Tistrella bauzanensis: one gene and its partners. The protein of the gene in region 1 interacts with the protein of each later gene in a pairwise test. Links are inferred from orthologs where the notes say so. Each region holds a gene or a part of one and is shown on either strand. Other genes may lie near its edges.

Region 1 (6,974 bases):
CGGTGCTGGGCATCGATGTCGACGGCCCGCTGCGCCATCGGTTGCAGTCGGGCTTCCGCGCCGCACTGGCCGGGCCAGACCCTGTCTCGATGGACGATCTGGGGCTGGTGGTCACGGCGATGCCGAAGGCCTGCAGCGACGATGCCGGACTTCGGGCGGTGCATGTCGCAAGCCTCACGCCGGCCAGCCGGTTGAGCCCGCGTGAGGCCGAGGTCGCGGCCCTGCTGGTGCAGGGGCTCAACCACAAGCAGGTTGCCCGGCAACTGGGCGTGGCCCCCGCAACCGTGCGCAACCAGACCAGCCGGATCTATGACAAGCTGGGGGTCGGCAACCGCGCGACCCTGGCCGCCGCCCTGGGGGCCGCGGCCCCGGCTGGCCGCAGCGGCCCGGGGCCGGCATAGGTCATTTGCACCATGGTCCTCTGATCGCGGACGGCCGAAGATCACCCTGTCCGGCAACAGACCGGCAGACAACAGGGAGGAGCCACCCATGGATCTGAAAGACTATGCCGCACAGGATGCAACCGGTCTGGCAGCACTGGTCAAGGCCGGCGAGGTCAGCGGCGCCGAGCTTGCCGATTGCGCCAACCGGGCGATCGATGCCGTAAACGGCACGATCAATGCCGTCATCCGCCGGCTGGACCCGCCGGTGGCGGGTGATGATGCCGGACCCTTCGCCGGCGTGCCGTTTCTGGTCAAGGATCTGGTTCTGGCCGTGGGCGGGATACCGCAGATGATGGGCACGCGCATGCTGGCCGAGGGTGGCTTCGTGCCCCCGGTCGACAGCGAGCTGTTCACGCGCTTTCGCAAGGCCGGCCTTAATACCATTGGAATCACGGCCACACCGGAATTCGGCTTCAACGCCACCACCGAGGCGGTGCTGAACGGACCGACACGCAATCCGTACAACACCGAACGCTCGCCCGGCGGGTCGTCGGGTGGGTCTGCCGCCGCGGTGGCGGCCGGGATCGTGCCTGTGGCCCATGCCAATGATGGCGGCGGCTCGATCCGGATTCCGGCGGCGTCCTGCGGACTGGTCGGCTTGAAGCCGTCGCGTGGCCGGATCCCGTTCGGGCCATATTATGGCATGCCGCTGCTGGGCATGGCGAACGAGTTCGTCGTCACCCGCACGGTTCGCGATTGCGCAGCGCTGCTCGATGCCGTCTCCGGCCCCGATATTGGCGCCACCCTCGGCATCGCGCCGCCGGCCATGCCCTATGCCGGTGCCATTGCCGCCGACACCCGACCATTGAAGGTGGCGCTGGTACGGCACTGGCCGAAGGCGCCGGCGGTTGAACCGCAGATCGACGAGGCGCTGTCACGCACGGCGCGTCTGTTCGAGGCGAATGGCCATATGGTCGAGGAGGCGGCGCCGGACTACGACGTCGATGCCTTCAATCGTGCGAACTTCGCGGCCTGGATGTCGTTCCTGGCCGTTGGCCTCAACGGCGTGAGTGCCGCGATGGGCCGTGAGCCGGGGCCGGATACGGTCGAGGCGGTCACCCTGGCCTGCGCCCGCGCCGGCAACCGGCTGACCGCCATGGACATCGAGGACGTGTTCATGGTGATGAATACGGTATCCAGGAGTATTGGCGCATTTCTAACGCAGTACGACGTTATCCTGATGCCGGTTCTGAAGCGTACACCACTGCCGCTGGGCTATCTTAACCAGAACGATCCGGATCTGGACGCCCAGGGCTGGTATGACCGGCTGTTCGATGCAGTGCCATTCACAGCCCCGTTCAACATGACCGGCCTGCCAGCGATCACCGTGCCGGCCGGCATGCATGACGCCATGCCTGTGCCGATCCAGATGGCGGCGGGCATGGGGCGCGAGGACGTGCTGCTGCAACTGGCCCATGATCTGGAACGGCAGCAGCCCTGGCGGGATATTCGGCCGGGGGTGTTCGCCGGCTGACACGGGCCGACATCAGCGGGGCCGGGCGAGGTTGCCGCGGGCGGGGATTTGGTCCAGATTTCGAGGGCCGATCCCCGCCGCCGTCAGGAGTGCCCGGTCCCGTGTCGCATGCCGATTTCGTCCATCTCCGCGTTCACACCGCCTATTCGCTGTCGGAAGGGGCGGTGAAGACCAAGGATCTGGTCAAGCTGGTCAAGGCGCAGAAGATGCCGGCGGTGGCGGTCACCGATACCGGCAATCTGTTCGGCGCCATGGAAATCTCGTCGACTCTGCCGAAAGAGGGCATCCAGCCGATCCTGGGCATGGTGATCCGGCTGACCCGCAGCGCCGGCGAAGACCGCTTCGGCCGCAGGCCCGAGCCCGAACCGCTGGTGCTGCTGGCCCAGTCTGGCACCGGCTATGACAATCTGGGCCGGATCGTCAGCCATGCCTTCATGAAGACGCCCACCGGCGATACGCCGCAGGTGTCGGAAGACGTGCTGGCGCAATTCGCGACCGATCTGATCTGCCTGTCGGGTGGTCCGGCGGGGCCGGTGGGCGCGCGCGTGCTGGAAGGTCGCGACGACGAGGCCCGCGCCCAGGCCGAACGGCTGGCGACGATCTTTCCCGGCCGGTTCTATATCGAATTGATGCGCCATTGCGGGCCGGGGGAAACCCCGCCAGCCCTGGAAGCCGACAGCGAGCCGGGCCAGGTCGATATCGCCTATGATCTGGATCTGCCGCTGGTTGCCACCAATGACGTGTTCTTCACCACCGAGGCGATGTACGAGGCCCATGATGCCTTGCTGTGCATCGCCGAGGGCCGGCATATCGAAGACACCAACCGGCGCCGACTGACCCCCCATCATTATTTCAAATCGGCCCGGCAGATGCGGGAACTGTTCGCGGATCTGCCGGAAGCGGTTGATAACACGCTGGTCATCGCGCGGCGCTGTGCCGCCAAAGCACCCTTCCGCAAGCCGATCCTGCCCAAATCGACCCGCGATCCGAATGCGCGCGAGGAAGACGAGTTGCGGCGCCTGTCGCGTGAGGGACTGGAGGCGCGGCTGGAAAGCATCGTCTATACCTATACCCCCGGCCTGGATGCGGCCGGACGCGAGGCGGCAGCCAAACCCTATCGCGACCGGCTGGACTATGAGTTGGACGTGATCATCAAGATGGGGTTCCCCGGTTATTTCCTGATCGTCGCCGAGTTCATCCAATGGTCGAAGACCCATGGCATTCCAGTCGGTCCCGGCCGTGGATCGGGCGCCGGGTCTGTGGTCGCGTGGTCGTTGACGATCACCGACCTCGACCCGCTGCGCTTCGGGCTGCTGTTCGAGCGGTTTCTGAATCCGGAACGCGTGTCGATGCCCGACTTCGATATCGACTTCTGCCAGGACCGGCGCGACGAGGTGATCCAGCATGTCCGTGATCTGTATGGCCACGACCGGGTCGCCCAGATCATCACCTTCGGTAAGCTTCAGGCCCGCGCGGTGCTGCGCGATGTCGGCCGTGTGCTGGGTATGCCCTTCGGTCAGACCGACAAGATCTGCAAGCTGGTGCCGAACAATCCGGCCAATCCGGTCACCTTGCAGGAGGCGATCGACGGTGAGCCGGCATTGCAGCGGGCGCGGAATGAAGACGAGCAGGTGGCGCGGCTGATCAACATCGCGCTGAAACTGGAAGGACTTTATCGCCACGCCTCCACCCATGCCGCCGGCGTGGTGATCGGCGACCGGCCGCTCGATGAACTGGTGCCGCTCTATCGCGATCCGCGCTCCGACATGCCGGTCACCCAGTTCTCGATGAAATATGTCGAGCAGACCGGGCTGATCAAGTTCGACTTCCTGGGCCTGAAAACCCTGACCGTGATCACCACCGCCGAGCGGCTGATCCGCGAGGTCGATCCGGATTTCGACATCAACCGGGTGCCGCTCGACGACAAGCCCAGCTTCGACATGCTGGCGCGCGGCGAGGGCGTCGGCGTGTTCCAGCTGGAAAGTTCCGGCATGCGCGACGTGTTGCGCAAGCTCAGGCCCGACAAGTTCGAGGACATCATCGCGGTGGTGGCGCTGTACCGTCCGGGTCCGATGGACAATATCCCGCGCTATATCGCGGTCAAGCACGGCTCCGAGAAGGCCGAATACCTGCACCCGCTGCTGAAGTCGATCCTGGAGGAAACCTATGGGATCATGATCTATCAGGAACAGGTGATGCAGGCGGCCCAGGTGCTGGCCGGCTACAGCCTGGGACAGGCGGATCTTCTGCGCCGCGCGATGGGCAAGAAGATCAAGGAGGAGATGGACGCCCAGCGCGAGAGCTTCACCAAGGGAGCGGTCGACCATGGCGTCGACAAGGACACGGCCGGGCTGATCTTCGACCAGATCGCCAAGTTCGCGGGCTATGGCTTTAATAAATCACATGCCGCCGCCTATGCGCTGGTCGCCTATCAGACCGCCTATCTGAAGGCCAACTGGCCGGTGGAATTCATGGCGGCGTCGATGACCTTGGATATGCACAACACCGACAAGCTTGCCGGATTCCGTCAGGAGCTGAACCGGCTGAAGATCGGCGTGGTGCCGCCGGATGTGAACCAGTCGGATGCCATGTTCGCCGTGCGCCGGACAGCGCGGGCGCCGCGCGGCGACATTCTGTATGCGCTGGGCGCGCTGAAGCAGGTGGGGCCGCAGGCGATGGCCGAACTGGTGGCGGAACGCCGGCGGGGCGGCGCCTATGGCGATCTGTTCGATCTGTCGGCGCGGCTGGGCACCAAGGTGATCAACAAGCGCATGATGGAAAGCCTGACCAAGGCCGGCGCCTTCGATCATCTGAACGCCAACCGTGCCCAGGTGATGAACGCCATCGACATGGTGCTGCGCTATGGGCAGGCGGCGCAGGAGGAACGCCAAAGCAACCAGGTCAGCCTGTTCGGCGGACCGGGCGGCGAAGCAGTCCCCAAACCGCCGATGCCGGCGATCGACCCCTGGATGCCGATGGAACAGTTGAAGCGCGAGCTGGAGGCGGTGGGCTTCTATCTGTCCGCCCATCCGCTGGATGCCTATGACAAAGTCATGGACCGGCTGGGGGTGGTGCGTGCCGGCGATCTGGCGGCGAAACTTGAGCGGGAAGGGGCGGCGGGGTTGAAGCTTGCCGGCACCCTGATCGCCAAACAGGAGCGCCGCTCCGCCAAGGGCAGCCGCTTCGCCTTCGCCCAGATGTCGGACCCGACGGGGGTGTTCGAGGTGACGCTGTTCTCGGAGGTGCTGTCCCAGGCCCGGGATCTGCTTGAACCGGGCGTGCCGCTGCTGATCGAGGCCAGCGGCGAATGGCGCGACGATACCGTGCGGCTGACCGCCCAGAATGTCCGGTCGCTCGACGACGTCGCCGCATCGTCGTCGTCACGCCTGACCATTCAGGTGGCGGAGGAACGCGCCCTCGCTCAGATCCGCCGGGTCATCGAGCGCGAACCGGAAGGTCGCGGCCGCATCACGCTGGAACTCGACATCGATCTTGAGGGCGAACGCCAGGTGGTCCGGCTTGAACTGCCCAAGCCGGTGTCGATCACCCCGGCCCTGCGTGCGGCGCTGAAGCTGACGCCCGGCGTGACGGATGCGATCGAGACCTGAGAGCCGTCTGTTATTGGCGCGATGGCGAGAGGAGCACCGGCAGGCGCTCGGCGGGGGGCGTGTTGCGTGAGGGGGCGACCAGGATCTCGCCATCGATGATCACCATGCCGATGCCGGGCAGGTCGCCCAGTTCCACTGCCTCAAGCAGGGTCCGGCCGGCGCTGCCGGCCGGCCGGTCCATGATCACGGGATCGGCGGCGTGGCCGGGCTGGATCAGCCCGATATCATCGTGGTGACGCCGCCATGCAGGCAATGCAGCACCCAAGCGCCATGATCGGTTCGCGGCGACCATTCGCCGAGGGTTGGATGAACATGGCTGTCGATCATGGGGCTGGCCGTTTTATGCGGCGGCTGTGGCCGGTATGCGTGGGGTGGATCATGCGGATCCCGCATGACGATGTGTTGAGAGCGCATTGTTCCGAACCAGTGTCCGGCGGATAGGATGCGGAGAACATCAACGTCGTCTGCCGGCATGATCGGTGGCGCACGCGCTTTGAGGACCGCCTGCCGATGCCTTCGCGCGGAATTACCGGATTGGCCGCCCTGTTCATCGACCGCATGACCCGCCATGGCACGACGTTTCTGGCAAGCTGTGTGTGTCTGGGACTGATCTGGCCGGCCGCCGCCGATGCGGTGCGCCCGGCAATGCCGGTGATGGTCTTCATCTTTGTATTGGGCACGCTTTTGCGGGTCGAGCCGCCGGTGGTGGTCGCCACGGCCAGACGCGCCGGCGTTTCGGTGGTTCTTCCGGTCTTCGTGATGATCGCCTGTCCGATCCTTGTCGGTGTCGCAGCGATTGTGGCCGGGCTGCGGATGGATCTGGTGTTGGCGCTGGTGCTGGCGGTGTCGGCGCCGCCATCCTCGGGCACATCGGCGGTTGCCCGCATGCTTGGTCTCGATCCGGCGGTACCCCTGGTCGCGACGCTGGCATCGATGGTGTTGACTCCCCTGACGGCGCCGGTGATCGCCGATCTGTTCTCAGCCGGCAGTTCCTCGGCGGTTGCCCCCCTTGACCTCGCGCTCCGTCTGGCGCTGCTGATCGGCTCGGCCGAAGGGGCGGCACTTCTGCTGCGTCGTTTCATGGGGCGCGCACTGAACCGCCACGCCCGCGCGGTCGATGCCGTCGTGGTGACCGCACTGATCCTGTTCGCCCTTGGGACGATGTCGGGCGTGCGGGCGATGATCGAGGACGACCCCGAATTCGCCGCGGGTGTCGTCGCCTTGGCATTCGGGTGCAACATCTTCCTTCAACTCGTGGCAGGGCTGATCTTTCCCGGCAATCTGCGGATGCGGTTCACCACCGGACTGATCGCGGGCAATCGCAATGTCGGTTTGTTGTGGTCGGCGTTGGGTGCTGCGGTCACACCGACCATGGCGTTATACTTCGCGGCGAGTCAGCTGCCGATCTTCACGCTGCCGAGGTTGATCCAGTCGGTGCTGTATCGTCTG
Region 2 (3,173 bases), on another replicon or contig:
CGGCGCTGACGTCGTCGGTGCGGAAGATCTGGCCGAAGAGATCCTCGGCGGCAAGATCGACTTCGAGCGCGCGATCGCGACCCCGGACATGATGCCGATCGTCGGCCGTCTGGGCCGCGTTCTCGGCCCCCGCGGTCTGATGCCGAACCCGAAGCTCGGCACGGTCACCCCGAACGTCGCCGATGCGGTCAAGGCCGCCAAGGCTGGCCAGGTTGAATTCCGCGTCGAGAAGGCCGGCATCATCCATGGCGGCGTCGGCAAGGCGAGCTTCGACGAGGCCGCCCTGATCCAGAACATCCGCGCCTTCGTGGATGCGCTGGTCAAGGCCAAGCCGACCGGCGCCAAGGGCACCTATCTCCGCCGGGTGGCGCTCAGCTCCACCATGGGCCCGGGTGTCCGTGTCGACGTGGCCAATTTCTCGACCCAGCATGATCCGCGCGGCGGCAACGCCGCCTGATCACGACTGATCTGCCGTGCGGTGGTATCCAGCCCGCCGCACGGCACGCGTTTCCGCCGGCCGTTGATCTTTCGGGATCGGCTGCTGGCGACCAGAGACCGTCCTGTCCGAGACGGCAGGTGCCCCGGGTAACCGGGGCCTAAAGGGGGCGACCCCGCCTGTCCAGACGGCGAGAAATCGATCCGGCACGGCCCGTCTACACGGCCGATCCGGGCGGTTCGCAAACTCGCGGCAGGTGCGGACGGTGCCGCAAGGCACCACCGAGCCGTGATGCAGCCAGCCATGTCACCCCCCGCCGGGCATCTGCCGGGCGGGACGGGGCAGGGGGACGCCGCATCACATGGTAACCCACACGCGGAGACGAACCGTGGATCGTGCAAGCAAGGAAGAGCTGGTCGCCCAACTGCGCCAGTCCTTCACGTCCGCGGGCGTCGTGGTGGTGACCCATTACCGGGGCCTGACGGTGGCTGAGTCCACCCGGCTGCGGCTTGGGATGCGTGAAGTCGGCGCATCCTTCAAGGTCACCAAGAACACGCTCGCCCGCCTGGCACTCCAGGGAACGGCTTTCGAGGACATCACCCCGCTGTTCAACGGTCCGACCGCCATTGCGGTGTCGGCGGATCCGGTGGCAGCGGCCAAGGCCGTGATGAAGTTCGCCAAGACCAACGACAAGCTCGTGGTCGTCGGCGGCGGCATCATCGGTCAGTCCCTCGACGCCGCCGGCATCAAGGCCCTCGCGGACCTGCCGTCGCTCGACGAACTGCGCGGCAAGCTCATCGGTGTGCTTCAGGCACCGGCAAGCCGCATCGTCGGTGTGCTGCAGGCCCCCGGCGCCCAGGTCGCCCGGGTCCTCAAGGCCTATGCCGAGAAGGACCAGGAGGCAGCCTGATTGTCAGGCAGCCTTTCCCCGGACGTACAGACATCATCATGACCAGCCGCCATCACGGCGCATATGGACCGGCAGCCCCGCGGCGCCGGACCCTGGCTCTGACGGCTGGATCACCCGGATCGAAGTTCAGGAGTTACGAAAATGGCCGATCTCAATCGCCTTGTTGACGAGCTGTCCGCCCTCACCGTGATCGAGGCCGCCGAGCTGTCGAAGCTGCTCGAAGAGAAGTGGGGCGTGTCCGCCGCGGCCCCGGTCGCCGCCGTCGCCGCCGTCGCCGAGGCCGCGGCCCCGGTCGAGGAGAAGACCGAGTTCGACGTGATCCTCACCGACGCCGGTGACAAGAAGATCAACGTCATCAAGGAAGTCCGCGCCATCACCGGCCTTGGCCTGAAGGAAGCCAAGGATCTGGTCGAAGGCGCGCCGAAGGCGGTGAAGGAAGCGGTGACCAAGGACGAAGCCGCTGCCATCAAGAAGAAGCTGGAAGAGGCCGGTGCCAAGGTCGACGTGAAGTAATCACGCCGGTTTGCGTACCGCTCCTTCGGAGCGATCCGGCCGCCGGTCTTCATCGACCGGCGGCCGCCGCGCCGCCCGATCCCGGTTCCGGGGCGGGCGGCGTTGCCTTGCCCGCACCTCAGGCCGGCCGAGGCGCCAGCGGCAGATGGCCGTCCCCGGATGTGGTCGCCGGTCCCTTCTTGTGGGGCGGTTGAGGCTTTGCAGAAAATGCTTCCATCCCAGGGGTGGTTCGGGTATGTTTCCAGGCTCGCAAGTAGTGACAGGCAGCTTTGGCACCGCGGCAGGCTGGACTCAAACGGCATCTACTTACGGGTTTCATCGGGCGTCATGCGGGATCCGGCATGGCGCCGCAACCGCTTGCGTATCGGCCAACGGGAAACCGGCGGCGACATGCAGGCGATCGTCCCTCGGCGGAGGACGCGATCCCGTCATGGGCGGGCACGCAACGGGACTTGATGATGGATGGCTGGTCGGCTCATCGCGACGTGCGCATGCATGTCGGCGAGTGCCGGCCGTTTTCGTCAGCCAGGGACTGTCCGACGGTCTGCCCGACGCAGTCCGACTGCCTTAGAGGGCGATGAGTGCTGGATCGACCGATCGGGGATGGCCGGATATATGCCGGGATCCCGCGATCGGGGCGAGCGCATGAATTGACGGCGCTGACGCCGTAGAAAAACGGTTCGAGAGGAACGACGATGGCATACTCGTTTACGGGTCGCAAGCGCGTTCGGAAGAGCTTCGGTCGCATTCCCGAAGTCACGACGCTGCCGAACCTGATCGAGGTCCAGAAGAAGTCGTACGATCAGTTCCTTCAGCTCGACGCCGATCCGGCCCAGCGCCCGGACAGCGGCTTGCAGGGCGTGTTCAAGTCGGTTTTTCCGATCAAGGACTTCTCCGACCGCGCGACTCTTGAGTTTGTGCGGTACGAGCTTGAGACCCCCAAGTTCGATGTCGAGGAATGCCAGCAGCGCGGCATGACCTTCGCCGCGCCGCTGAAGGTGACGCTGCGTCTGGTCGTGTGGGACATCGACGAAGACACCGGCGCCCGGTCGATCCGCGACATCAAGGAGCAGGACGTCTACATGGGCGATATGCCGCTCATGACGGACAAGGGCACCTTCATCGTCAACGGCACCGAGCGGGTCATCGTCAGCCAGATGCACCGGTCGCCCGGCGTGTTCTTCGACCACGACCGTGGCAAGACCCATGCATCGGGCAAGCTGCTCTATGCGGCGCGCATCATTCCCTATCGCGGTTCCTGGCTCGATTTCGAGTTCGACGCGAAGGATCTGGTCTATGTGCGGATCGACCGGC
Region 3 (3,259 bases), on another replicon or contig:
ACCGATGCCCAGCATCAGGGCCAACGCGATCGGCAGGTCGTAATGCGAGCCTTCCTTGACCAGCCCCGCCGGCGCCAGATTGACCAGGATCCGTTTGGGCGGCAGGGTCAGCCCCAACCGGCCCAGCGCCGCGCGCACCCGTTCACGCGCCTCGGTCACCGCCTTGTCGCCCAAGCCGACCACGGCAAAAGCCGGCAGGCCGGCCGAGATCGCCACCTGAACCTCGACCGGAACCGCCCGGATGCCGATCAACGCCACCGTGTCTACATGTGCCATCACGCGCCAGCCATTTCATGCGCGTGCAGGGCCCGCCGGCCGCTGCCGCCGGTGGGTTTCAACAAACGCCGGACGCACATCACATCGGCACGGCCGCGCGCACCAGCGGGCCGGCCGCTGCCGAAGCACTCAATCCACAACGCCTGCACGCAGGAAACTCCTCCGCCGCACGCCGTGGGCGTGTGGCGTGCTATCTGTGCGCCATACTGTTCTACCTGATCGTTAGTCGACCGCCATGATTTCGTCAATAATCATGGAGTTTAAATCAAGTCCTGCCCGACATTTACAGCTAAAGCGGGTTGTCAGACAAGCTTAAATACCTTGACGGGTAATCAACACGAATAAACTACCGATACGATAGTACTATGGTTAATTCGTTACCTAAAGAAGAAAGCCCAGTGTGAGTGAACAGGCTATACCGCGGATAGGCACGCAACGGTAGTTTTAGATTATCCGAAGAAACCTTAAATCGTGTATCCGCAGACGGATATCACGTCTCTTCATCAAAGATCGCCACGAAAGCGTAGAAGGCAAGGTAAAAATCACCATGTCTCTCCATCTTACCTTGAAAAACTATCCAAAATATCAATCGCTCCGGACCAAATTGCAGTCATAGCTGCCATGATCTGGCCGGTTCCCCCATAGTCAAATGATCCGGGAGTTGGGCTTTAACCATGATGTCATCCAACAGCAGATTATCTCGATTTGTGAAATATTATCCCGCCGGTCAGATTCCACCCTATGGATCTGTCAATGACTCCCGCGCCGCGGCACAGGCTGCGCCGATGCAGATGGCCGCAGAAACAAGATGGCCACAAAGGGCGGTCACGGAAGAAGACGGCGGGCGACGGCCGGGACTGAAAAGCCGTGGTCGTGCCCGGCTCAATCTTCAGCCAGCCACAACGCCGCCTTGACCTCTTTCAGAATAAAGGCCTGATGGGCTTCCAGTTCGGCCGGTGTCGGCGCATGGGGGCGGGGCGGGCGGGCGATGGTGCGGCGGCGGCCATCGGTCTGGCCGCTGGCCCGGCGGTCGGCGGCCAGATCGAAGCCGCGCTGACGGTCGCCCAGCAGGTGCAGATACACTTCCGCCAGAAGCTGGGCGTCGAGCAGCGCGCCATGCAGGTCGCGGCCGCTGTTGTCGACGCCGAACCGGCGGCACAGCGCGTCCAGGCTGGCCGGCGCGCCGGGAAACCGGATCCGGGCCATCTGCACGGTATCGATCGACCGGCTCATCGGGATCGGCGCGCGGCCCAGCCGGGTCAATTCGGCATTGATGAACCGCATGTCGAAACTGGCGTTATGCGCCACCAGCGGGCTGTCGCCGACGAAGTCGAGAAACCGGTCCGCCACCGCCGCGAACACCGGTTCGGGCTTCAGCCGCTCCCAGGTCAGGCCATGCACCGCCACCGCCGCCTCGGGCACGTCGCGTTCCGGGTTGATATAGACATGGAATTCGGCGCCGGTGCGGGCCTGATCCAGAATCTCCACGCAGCCGATCTCGACGATCCGGTCGCCGGTCGCCGGATCAAAACCGGTGGTCTCGGTGTCGAACGAAATCTCGCGCATCGGGCGGGTCTCCGGGTGAACTGGGTGGGTTGGGTGAAAGAGCGTGCGGAACGACTTGATCGAGGTCGGCCTGATCGGGGGGGCGGTGTCAGCCGCCCGGCCGCCGTCTGGCGCCGGATGGTGGCTGGATGCGCGGATGGTGCAGGCGCGGGCGCTGCCAATGGCTCTTCCACATCCGGTGCGGGCGGCCGGCCAGCCGGTCCAGGGCCAGGGTCAGGGCGCGAAAGGCATGGGCGCGGCCAAGCCCGGTCTGGATCACCGCATCGGCGCCGCGGCGCTTCTCGGCATCCGGCACCTGTTTGGCCAGGATGTCGCGGAATTTGGGCCGGGTCATCCCCGGCCGCGCCAGCACGCGGCGCGCCTGCACCCAGTTGGGGGCGCTCACCACCAGCACCGCATCGACCCGCCGGTTGCCGCCGCTTTCAAACAGCAGCGGAATGTCCAGCACCACCAGCGGCGCGCGCCGGCGGGCATGGGTTGCGATGAAATGGTGCTGGGCGTCGCGGACCAGCGGGTGAAGGATCCGCTCCAATGCCCGCAATTCCGCCTTGCGGCCGAAGACCCTGGCGCCCAGCGCCACCCGGTCGATGCGGCCATCGCGCACCGCCTCAGGGAAGCGCTCGGCCACAGGCCCGAAGCCGCGACCGCCGGGCGCCAGCAACTGATGAACCGTGGCGTCGGCATCGAAGACCGGCACTTTCAGCCGCCGCAGCATGGTCGAGGTGGTCGATTTTCCCATGCCGATCGATCCGGTCAGGCCGATGATCTGCATAAATCTCAGTCTCCGATCAGATCGGCCGCGACATGGCGGCGCAGGGCATCGTCGACCACCGGCCGCAGACCGAACCAGTGCTCGAAACCCGGCACCGCCTGATGCAGCAGCATGCCCAGCCCATCCACCGCCACCAGCCCGCGTGCTCGTGCGGCCACCAGCAGGGCTGTGTCCAGCGGATCATAGACGATATCCGACACCACCAGCCCGGGGCCGGCCATATCCAGCGCCATCTCAAGCGGCGGCTGGCCGGCCAGGCCCAGGCTGGTGGTGTTGACCAGGGTGCCGCAGCCGTCCAGCGCGTCCCCTCGCTGCCGCCAATCCACCACCACCAGCCGGCAGCCGGGCAGATGCGGCGCCAGATCGGCCGCCAGCGCCGCCGCCCGCGCCGCGCCGCGGTTGGCGATCCGGATCTCGGCGCATCCGGCGGTGGCGAGGGCATGGACCACCGCGCGCGCGGCACCACCCGCCCCCAGCACCAGCGCCGGCGCCGCCGCGTCACGGCCGGGGCCACCCGCTGCGAGCGCCGCGCCAAAACCATAGCCGTCGGTGTTATAGCCGGCGATGCCATGGGCGTCATCGAAGACCAGCGTGTTCACAGCCCCGATCGCGCGGGCGGCGGGATCGAGATGATCGACCATCGCC

The links. The genes of interacting proteins can lie anywhere in the genome.
Region 2: the proteins of dnaE (region 1) and rplL interact in binary tests that used the Escherichia coli proteins (3 or more experiments, as listed by UniProt). The link is inferred for Tistrella bauzanensis from one-to-one orthologs.
Region 3: the proteins of dnaE (region 1) and dnaQ interact in binary tests that used the Escherichia coli proteins (3 or more experiments, as listed by UniProt). The link is inferred for Tistrella bauzanensis from one-to-one orthologs.

What each region holds. Positions count from the first base shown.
Region 1 is NZ_BMDZ01000007.1:46,493-53,466, reverse strand. The notes cover bases 1,640-5,725. They hold dnaE (DNA polymerase III subunit alpha), read left to right. Parts: upstream 1,640-2,018; coding sequence 2,019-5,525; downstream 5,526-5,725. Other genes in these bases: IEW15_RS04910 (amidase), read left to right, coding at 1,640-1,917. In the rest of the region: IEW15_RS04915 (helix-turn-helix transcriptional regulator), read left to right, coding at 1-401; more of IEW15_RS04910, read left to right, coding at 490-1,639; IEW15_RS04895 (hypothetical protein), read left to right, coding at 6,036-6,974. UniProt on the Escherichia coli protein: DNA polymerase III is a complex, multichain enzyme responsible for most of the replicative synthesis in bacteria. This DNA polymerase also exhibits 3' to 5' exonuclease activity. The alpha chain is the DNA polymerase catalytic subunit.
Region 2 is NZ_BMDZ01000024.1:18,633-21,805, forward strand. Bases 436-3,173 are described here. They hold rplL (50S ribosomal protein L7/L12), read left to right. Parts: upstream 436-1,487; coding sequence 1,488-1,859; downstream 1,860-3,173. Other genes in these bases: rplA (50S ribosomal protein L1), read left to right, coding at 436-457; rplJ (50S ribosomal protein L10), read left to right, coding at 825-1,346; rpoB (DNA-directed RNA polymerase subunit beta), read left to right, coding at 2,555-3,173. In the rest of the region: more of rplA, read left to right, coding at 1-435. UniProt on the Escherichia coli protein: The binding site for several of the GTPase factors involved in protein synthesis (IF-2, EF-Tu, EF-G and RF3). Is thus essential for accurate translation.
Region 3 is NZ_BMDZ01000035.1:27,538-30,796, reverse strand. The notes cover bases 1-2,824. They hold dnaQ (DNA polymerase III subunit epsilon), read right to left. Parts: upstream 1,843-2,824; coding sequence 1,159-1,842; downstream 1-1,158. Other genes in these bases: IEW15_RS14735 (shikimate dehydrogenase), read right to left, coding at 2,620-2,824; coaE (dephospho-CoA kinase), read right to left, coding at 1,931-2,614; IEW15_RS14750 (YifB family Mg chelatase-like AAA ATPase), read right to left, coding at 1-276. Outside these bases: more of IEW15_RS14735, read right to left, coding at 2,825-3,259. UniProt on the Escherichia coli protein: DNA polymerase III is a complex, multichain enzyme responsible for most of the replicative synthesis in bacteria. The epsilon subunit contain the editing function and is a proofreading 3'-5' exonuclease.